Regions from separate parts of the Blautia producta genome, predicted to be linked through region 1. Evidence: predicted binding sites of a transcription regulator. Region 1 holds the regulator's gene; each other region holds the start of a gene.

Region 1 (3,284 bases):
CCTTCTTGTCTTTGGAACTGTCACAGCGGGGGCGGCAGCCTATATGCAGTGGAGTCACGGAATGTCAGAGGGGATGAAAGCGGAACCGGATCAAATGCATAAACTGGAAGCGGAAAATATGGCGTCACCTGTGGACAAAAGTGTAAGTGCCCAGGGGATAAAAGTCACGGCAATGCAGAGTATTGTGGATAACTATTACGTACATTTGGCATTTAAGGTGGAGGGCTATGAGCTTGATCAGGGAAAGCAGCCGGATTTTGAAAATGTACAGGTGAAAATTGACGGCAAAGACGCGGCAGACGGAGGATTCAGCATTTCCAGATCCTTTTACAACGGATTGGTGCAGGGAAATGACGGCAGAGCTGTCTATGCGGACGGGACTCCAATCTCTGAGGATGGAATCTTGGAGAGATATGCTCTGGAAGACGGCAGTATGGAGTATGAGATCACTTTGGCAAAAGAAGATGAAAAGGGATACTTTATCGGAAAGCCCATCAGTGTTGAGTTGGAAAATTTGGGTGAGATCACCATAGACGGTTATATACCGGACATAGAAGCTGAGTGGGATTTTGCCTGGACCCTGGGCGGTTCGGATCATGTACGGGAAAGCAGCCCGGACTATGTGCTTGGGGACAGCGGGGCCACTGTAAAGCAGGTAGAAATATCTCCTATTTCCATGAGAGTGGTATATGATTTCCCAAGAAAGCTGACAGAGGAAAAAGGCGTGAATGAGTCAGGGGAAGAGATTGTTTCCCGGACATATGAGGAAGCGCCGTGGCTGACAGGAGTAAAATTAAAAGACGGAACCACATATCTGTATCTGTACCGGGGCCCCGGCAGTTCCGGCTATTTATCGGAAGACAGTGATGAGTATACCCTGACCTATGGAATTGACCGGATACTGGACCCGGATCAGGTGGAGAGCCTTCTGTTCGTAAAATCCTATCCTGAGGGTGAGCAGGTTCTGACTGAGGACAACCTTTATATTGTACCTATTGAATAAATGAAAATCGACTAATATTTCCGATATAATATAACAAAACAGAGGGAATGCTGTTATGTATAGACAGCCCCTCTGTTTTTTTGCATGTCCCTTTTTCTTCATTATTGTTGCAAATTCTGAAACTTTCTAAAAAAAATATAAAGCCCTTGACAAATAAACACGCTGGTGCTATCTTTAGAACATAGATGTTAGCACTCCACACAAACGAGTGCTAACAATGCCGGAAAAGAGACCGGCCTTATCAATGCAAAAGCAGAAAGGAGATAATAATGGACAGTGAACTGGATGAGCGGAAACGAAAGATATTAAAAGCCATTATCCAGACGTATCTGGAGACCGGCGAACCGGTTGGCTCGAGAACTATTTCAAAATACACTGACCTGAATCTCAGCTCTGCAACTATCCGGAACGAGATGTCAGACCTGGAGGAACTGGGGTATATCGTACAGCCCCACACTTCGGCAGGGCGGATTCCCTCAGACGCAGGTTATCGCCTCTATGTGGATGAGCTGATGCGGGAGAAGGAACAGGAAGTTTCGGAAATCAAGGAAATGATGATCGAGCGGACCGACAAAATGGAGAAGGTGCTCAAACAGGTGGTGAAGGTTCTTGCATCCAACACCAACTACGCGACCATGATCACCGGCCCGACCTATCACAGAAACAAATTAAAATTCATTCAGCTTTCCAGAGTGGCTGAGATGCAGCTTCTGGCAGTTCTGGTGATCGAAGGAAATATTGTAAAGAATCATATGATAGCCCTTCAGGAGCCTATGGATGATGACACAATACTGAAGCTGAACCTGCTTCTCAATACCCAGTTAAACGGCCTCACCATTGAGGAGATCAACCTGGGTATGATCACTAAGATGAAAGAACAGGCAGGTATCCACAGCGCTGTTGTGGGAAGCGTCATTGACGCGGTGGCTAATGCCATTGCGGTGGATGAGGATGAGGTGGAGATTTATACCAGCGGGACCACGAATATTTTTAAATATCCGGAGCTGGCAGATACCTCAAAAGCCAGTGAACTGATTTCCGCCTTTGAGGAAAAACAGGAACTGGTAGATTTGGTCAAAGATACCATGAATTCCGAGGAAAATACCGGCATTCAGGTATACATTGGAAATGAAACTCCTGTTAAGACTATGAAAGACTGCAGCGTCGTGACGGCCACATATGATTTGGGAGGCGGTATGCAGGGAACCATCGGTATCATAGGCCCCAAACGTATGGATTACGAAAATGTAGTGGACAATTTAAAAACGCTGAAGACGCAGTTAGACAATATATTTAAGAAAACCTAGAAAGGCGGTACGGATTCGTGTCAGAAGAAAAAGAATTATATGAAGAGATGCAGCCGGATACGGCTTCTGATGAGAAGGCAGAAGAAATCTTAGAGGAAGACGATAAGGCGCTGGCAGAGGAGGCCACCTGTGAAGAGCCCGGTGACGATGATGACCAGGCTGATGAGGAGACAGAAGGCCGGACAGAAGAGCAGGCTGACCAGACAAAAGGCAAGTCATCTGAGAAAAAAGGCTTGTTCGGTAAGAAGAAAAAAGATAAAAAAGATGAAAAAATAGAAGAGCTCACCGATATGGTGAAACGCCAGATGGCAGAGTTCGATAACTTCAGAAAGCGCACAGAGAAGGAGAAAGCCTCCATGTATGAAATCGGCGCGCGTGAAGTGATCGATAAGATTCTTCCGGTTGTTGACAACTTTGAAAGAGGTCTTGCGGCAGTTCCGGAAAATGAAAAAGAAAGTCCCTTTGCTGACGGTATGACAAAGATTTACAAGCAGATGATGACCGTCTTTGAAGAGATCGGCGTAAAGCCTATTGAAGCAGTAGGGCAGGAATTCAATCCGGATTACCACAATGCAGTGATGCATGTGGAGGATGAAGAAGCCGGTGAGAATGTAGTGGTGGAAGAATTCCAGAAAGGCTACCTTTACAAAGACCATGTAGTGAGACACAGCATGGTGAAGGTTGCCAATTAGTTTTAGATGGTGCGCCGAAGGCGCAACCCAAATTCTCCGGCGGGACAGACCGTTGGATTTTATCTCATAGATGAAACGCTTTGGCGGGAGCGTAAAGCCGCTGTGAACAGGAAAAGTAATTGATTTTAAATTCAGGAGGAATTTATCATGGGTAAAATTATAGGTATTGACTTAGGTACAACAAACAGTTGTGTAGGTGTTATGGAAGGCGGACAGCCGGTAGTTATCGCCAATGCAGAGGGCGCAAGAACAACACCGTCCGTAGTAGCTTTTACAAAATCA
Region 2 (3,284 bases), 2.3 Mb from region 1:
ATCTGAGCGAGCTGTACTATCAATATATGAATGTGGAGGAGGATTTTGTAAAAGACCTTTTCTATGCCACAGAGACAAAGCTGGGCCGGGTCTATGTACAGGAACCGGTGCTCACCACGGAGAATACCCTGCATATCCTGGATCATGAGCGGGCCAGTCATATTGTGGAGGAGGCGGAGTACATCGGGCTAGGTACCTGCTACTGCAGGCATAAGGCTTATCATGCGGGACATCCCTGCGAGATAGATGCCCCCTGGGATGTATGTCTGACCTTCGGCAATGTGGCCCGCTCCCTGGCGGAGCACGGCGGACATGCACGGCTTATCTCAAAAGAGGAGGCAATGGATGCTTTGGAGCGCTCCTATGATGCAGGACTTGTGCAGATCGGGGAGAATGTCAGAGAGGATCCGGCCTTTATCTGCAACTGCTGTGGATGCTGCTGTGAGGCACTGCAGGCGGCCAGAAAGTTTTCACCCATGCAGCCCGTAGCAACGACTAATTACATCCCATCCGTGGAGGAAAATACTTGTATCGGCTGCGGAAAGTGTGAAAAGGCGTGTCCTATCTTTGCTGTTTCTATGGTGGAAGTCCAGGATGGCCAAAAAAAGAAAAAACGTCCTGTGGTAGATACGGAGATCTGTCTCGGCTGCGGTGTATGTGCGTCCAGATGCCCCAATGGTTCCCTGAAGCTTGAGCGGCGCCCGGTACAGGTCATAACACCGGTGAACAGTACGCACAGATTTGTGCTGCAGGCCATTGAAAAGGGAACACTCCAGAATCTCATATTTGACAATCAGGCATTTGCCAACCACAGGGCAATGGCGGCGGTGTTTGGTGTGATCTTAAATCTTCCTCCGCTGAAGCAGGCACTTGCCAGCAAACAGTTTAAGTCTGTGTATCTGGACAAACTTCTGTCCAGTGCTGTAAATAAAAGCAGGAAAAAGAAATAATATAAGTCAGATTCCTTTATATATATCAAACAGTAATGAAAAAATGTGAAAAAAGTGTGAAATTAGCACTCGGTGGTTGACAGTGCTAATAATGCATGCTATATTACAGATAGAACAAGAGAAAAGATAATTTCCCTTGCGAGATGTAACAATTCGTTGATTGATATATATGAAAGGAGAATGACTTATGAGAATGATGCCCAGTATTTTTGGAGAAGATTTATTTGATGAATGGATGGATTTTCCTTTTGAGAAGGAGTTCTTCGGAAGAAAGAATCCACTGTACGGAAAGAACGAGAAGAATCTTATGAAGACCGACGTAAAAGAGACAGATGAATCCTTTGAAGTGGATATTGACCTACCCGGCTTCAAGAAAGAGAACGTATCTGCCAGACTGGAGAACGGATACCTGACGATCCAGGCAGTAAAAGGCCTTGACAAGGATGAAGAGGACAAGGAAGGCAAATATATCCGCAGAGAGCGCTACACCGGAAGCTGTTCCAGAAGCTTCTACGTTGGCGAGGGTGTTACTCAGGATGAGATCCGTGCAAGGTTTGAGGACGGAATCCTTCGTCTCACCGTTCCGAAAAAAGAAAAAAAGCAGGTAGAAGAGAACAAATATATCTCCATTGAAGGATAAGTTTTTTCTGCCCCTCCTTTGAGGACCGCCGCTTACAAAAAAGCGGCGGTCTTTTTGCGTATTCGGCCCAGTTGTCAGGACACCGGTTCCTGCAGTTTACAAATTCTGCCGGTCTGTGCTATGGTTAAAGAAAAAACAGAAGGAACGATCCGGCAGTTCTGCGCGTTTTTTGCGCTTACCGTAATTGTGAGGAGACGGAATCGTTCAGACAGGAGATATCAGAATATGAAAACGATCATCATGAATTTTTCCGGTGTTTACCCGGAGGAGGACTTCTATAGACAGGATTCCTATGAAATGGTGGACTTTACCCGTGCGGAAGGTGTCAATTGCTACTGCACCTGTGAGTCGGAACAGGATATCAAGGAGAAGATCAGGGAATACGGTCCCTTCGGCATTCATTTTCTGGATTCCGGCAATTATCATTATTTGAGCAAGCTTTGGATGGAGATGATAGACGTTCCTTTTTCCCTTCTTCTTTTTGACAACCACACAGATATGCAGGAGTCTGCCTTTTTCGGACTTTTGTCCTGCGGAAGCTGGGTGAGAGAAGCTCTGAGTAGCAATCCTATGCTGAAAAGTGTGTGTGTTGTGGGTCCAAAAGAAGTGGATCTCCGAAAGGATATGCCAACAGAGAAGGTGACATGGATATCTGGGGAGGAATTGCGGGAAGGGAGAATGGAGAAATTCGGGGAATTTCTTAAAAAAGACTCCTGTCCCCTATATCTTTCTGTGGACAAGGATATCCTTTGCCGCAGGGATGCAGTTACCAACTGGGACCAGGGAGAGGTGAGACTGGACAGTCTCATTAGCTGGATCGAGGAAGCGGCAGAAGCAAGAAAATGTATCGGAGCAGATATCTGCGGGGAAAATCCTCCGGAAGGCGGTTTCTGTGAAAATAGGGAATTACACATAAACAGTCAGACAAATAAAAGGTTAAAACAGGTAATGGCTAAAGTGTTGGTAAATTTTACTAATAATAGTAATTCTTATCAGAATGATTGACACGAGGAATTGTAAGCCTGTATAATAAAAATCAAATTGTAAATGTCGAAATATGTCAGTTCAGCAGTGCAGAAAAAGAAAGGCTAAGTTCGATCATGTATACGGAGGAAAAAGAGGAAAGAATGGAAGAGAGAGCACAAGAGACAAAAGACATCAGGGAATTTCTGCCATTGTCAAACAGCCAGCAGAATATATGGAATCTGGAGATGGCCCACCCGGGTACGCCTATCAATACCATATGTACCGTACTGCGCATTGACGGTAATTTTCATGTGGAGTATCTGCAGGAATGTATCAGGCTTTGTTATGAGGATTATCCGGTTCTGCGCACCAGGATCACCCTCAGGGATGGTGAAGTCTGCCAGTACATAGATTCACATATTCCAAGGAGTGTTCCGTTTCTGGACTTCTCCAGGACGAACAAAAAGGGGGCCGATATCTGGGACGTCTCTGTGGCCCGGGAGCACATCACGCTTCTGGATTCTCCCCTTTGCCAGATGATACTATTTAAGAGAGCGGAAAATACAGGGGGAATCCTGACAAAGGTGCATCATATCATTGCAGATGCCTGGTCCCAGACCGTTGTGACCAACAGGATCATCCACAACTATTTTCACATGCTGAAAGGCGAGGCACCCAAGAAAGAGCCAATGCCGGACTATGCACTGCATATTGAACTTGAGAACAAA
Region 3 (3,284 bases), 320 kb from region 1:
AACGATATGGTGAAAGAGGATTCTGCCAGCGAGGAAGAGCAGGAACTGATGGAGCGCAGTGTCCGCTTTATAACGGATAAACTCCTCAGCTATGATACATGGAAGAAAGTGATGGAACTGCCCGGAGTGGAATGCCAAAACCATATCTCAGGATATATCGACGATGTTACTCTGGGTGACACAAAAGACCTGCGCCTCAGCGGTGAGCCTGAACTGGAGGAAAACGGACTGTTTGTCACTTATGAGCTGACAGAGGGCAAGGTCCCCGCAGACGGTTCTACCGGAGGTTGTGTGATTCCGGCATCCATGGCTAAAAGTATGGGTAAAAAGGTGGGAGATAGGGTGACTGTGGATACACCGCTGGGCAAGGCGGAGTATGAGATCACCGGGCTGTATGGCTATAGCGAAAAAGGCAAGGTGGGGGGACTCACGGAGGAAAACTCACCGCTGTATGAGCTTTTTGTAACTCCCGAAGATATCGTAAAACTGACCGGTACCAGTAAAGACGGCTATTTCTTTGGAAACACTGTCACCTGCGCCACTGCCGAGGAGGCAAAAAAACTTGTAGAGCAGGCCTCTGCGCTTTTGAAGGATTACGGCACGAAAGCAATGCTGGCAAGCGATTCCAGCGCAGATCTGAGCTATGCGGACAGCGACGAACTGTTCCAAAATGTTGCACTGGACGGGACCGACCTGGACGGCAAAGCCCTGCCGGAGGATCTGCTGGCAAAAGGCGGGGTCACAATGGTGAACGTCTGGGCCACCTTCTGTAATCCCTGTCTGGAGGAAATGCCCCACCTTGAGGAGCTGAACAAGGAATTTGCCGCTGCAGGGAAAAATTTCAAGGTCGTGGGAATAGCAGCCGATGTGGTAAACGATAAAGGAGAGGTGGGCCAGGAACAGTTAGATCTGGCAAAAGAGATCGTGAAAAAGACCGGCGTGACTTATATGAACATCATCCCCGGAGAAAAACTTCAGTCTGACATTCTGCCGAACGTAACTGCCTTCCCTACCAGTTTTTTCCTCAATGACAAAGGAGAGGTGATAAAAACTGTAATGGGTGCCACCACCAAAGATGACTGGGCAAATACAGCCAATGAGTTGTTGGAAAGCCTTAAATAAGGGAATACCCTGCACTCTCGAAAATCATTCTCAGGGAATGGTGCAGTTATTTAAATTACAATGTTCCGGTTTAGAAACGGGCGTACCGCTTAAATGGCGGTACGCCCGTTTGGCTGGTCAGATACAGTAGTGCTGCCACAGTAGTGCTGCCACAGAGGTGCGGCCAAAGAGGTGCTGCCACAGAAGTGTATCAGAATTCATCACCTGACGGCAAAGTTTTCATGAGGGCAAAGAAATGTTTACGCCTAAATGACCGCTGATCTGTTTTGCCCACAACAAAGCTCCGGTGGAACCTTAAAAACCGTTTTTTGAATTTCTCGGGAATTTAACAAACATTGCAGACAAGGATAAAAATTTGCATACATAAATCTGTCATGGACAGGGCCTTTGAATTTTATTTGTATGAAGACTTTTCTCCGGATGGCAATGTGCTTTACATTGTTCGTTTTTCCTTCATAGAGAACGATTACTACTACAACATTCTTCTCGGTTTCAGGAACAAATGCGAGTGTTTAGAGCCGTTACTTGTCCTCACAAAAATGAAGTACAGAATACATGAAATAGCAAACATATATGAATAAATAAAAAATTAGCACTCACCTCTTGACACTGCTAATAATTAGTGTTATAGTAGCACTAGAACAAATAACAAAGAGCACAAATCTCGAAATGGAGGGATTTTATGAACATCAGCAAATTTACACAGAAATCACTTCAGGCAGTTCAGGACTTGGAAAAGACAGCTTATGAGTTCGGCAACCAAGAGGTCGAACAGGAGCATTTACTATATAATCTTTTACATCAGGAGGACAGCTTGATCCTGAAACTGATTGAAAAAATGGAAATCCAGAAAGAACACTTTCTGAACAATGTGGAGAAGGCACTGAATGCCAGAACCAAAGTATCCGGCGGCCAGCCATATATCGGGCAGTATCTGAATAAAGCCCTGGTGAGCGCTGAGGATGAGGCAAAGGCCATGGGAGATGAATACGTCTCTGTGGAGCATCTGTTTTTGGCACTGATCAACAATCCCAGCCCGTCTATGAAGAAAATCTGGCAGGAATACGGAATTACAAAAGAGCGTTTCCTTCAGGCTCTGAGCACGGTGCGGGGCAACCAGCGCGTGACGACCGACAACCCGGAGGCCACTTATGATACGCTGAACAAGTATGGACAGGATCTGGTGGAAAAGGCCAGGGAGCAGAAACTGGACCCGGTCATCGGCAGGGACGCGGAAATCCGTAATGTCATTCGTATTCTGTCCAGAAAGACAAAAAATAATCCTGTGCTGATCGGTGAGCCGGGCGTGGGCAAGACAGCCGCTGTAGAGGGACTTGCACAGCGAATCGTTCAGGGCGATGTGCCGGAAGGGTTAAAAGATAAAAAGATTTTCGCACTGGATATGGGTGCCCTGGTAGCAGGCGCCAAGTACAGAGGAGAATTTGAGGAGCGTTTAAAGGCTGTGCTGGAGGAAGTCAGAAAAAGTGAGGGACAGATCATACTGTTCATTGATGAGCTTCATCTGATCGTAGGTGCCGGCAAGACAGAGGGTGCTATGGATGCAGGCAATATGCTGAAGCCTATGCTGGCCAGAGGCGAGCTGCACTGTATCGGTGCCACAACACTGGATGAATACCGCAAGTATATTGAAAAGGACGCAGCGCTTGAGCGCCGTTTCCAGCCTGTCATGGTGGATGAGCCTACAGTTGAGGATACCATTTCCATCTTAAGGGGACTGAAAGAACGGTACGAAGTCTTCCATGGCGTCAAGATCACTGACGGCGCTCTGGTAGCGGCGGCAACCTTGTCAAACCGCTATATTTCCGACAGGTTCCTGCCGGATAAGGCCATTGACCTGGTGGATGAGGCATGCGCTCTTATCAAGACAGAGCTGGATTCCATGCCTACAGAGCTGGATGATCTTCGCAGAAGGATCATGCAGATGGAAATTGAGGAGGCTGCCCTGAAGAAAGAGAACGACAGGCTCAGCCAGGACCGGCTGGTGGATCTGCAGAAAGATATGGCGGAGCTGCGCGATGAATTTAACGGCAGGAAAGCCCAGTGGGACAATGAAAAAGCCTCTGTGGAGAAGCTTTCCAAACTGCGGGAACAGATTGAAGATATGAACAAACAGATTCAGGTTGCCCAGAGAAATTATGACC

What was found. The regulator HrcA, encoded in region 1, represses chaperone genes, less so after heat shock. The targets are predictions, from matches to a motif close to TGTTAGCACTCNNNNNNNNNGAGTGCTAACA.
Region 2: a site for HrcA is predicted at 1,011-1,041, ahead of BLCOC_RS16140 (Hsp20/alpha crystallin family protein). Genes of this name have one in related genera too.
Region 3: a site for HrcA is predicted at 1,710-1,740, ahead of clpB (ATP-dependent chaperone ClpB). Genes of this name have one in related genera too.

The regions. Positions count from the first base shown of each region.
Region 1 is NZ_CP136422.1:1,307,527-1,310,810, forward strand. Features, by position in the region: gene BLCOC_RS05670 (DUF4179 domain-containing protein) at 1-1,003, shown strand, start outside; gene hrcA (heat-inducible transcriptional repressor HrcA) at 1,273-2,310, shown strand; gene grpE (nucleotide exchange factor GrpE) at 2,328-3,002, shown strand; gene dnaK (molecular chaperone DnaK) at 3,150-3,284, shown strand, end outside.
Region 2 is NZ_CP136422.1:3,591,874-3,595,157, reverse strand. Features, by position in the region: gene BLCOC_RS16145 (4Fe-4S dicluster domain-containing protein) at 1-950, shown strand, start outside; gene BLCOC_RS16140 (Hsp20/alpha crystallin family protein) at 1,138-1,590, shown strand; gene BLCOC_RS16135 (arginase family protein) at 1,816-2,595, shown strand; gene BLCOC_RS16130 (non-ribosomal peptide synthetase) at 2,718-3,284, shown strand, end outside.
Region 3 is NZ_CP136422.1:985,925-989,208, forward strand. Features, by position in the region: gene BLCOC_RS04290 (redoxin family protein) at 1-1,122, shown strand, start outside; gene clpB (ATP-dependent chaperone ClpB) at 1,805-3,284, shown strand, end outside.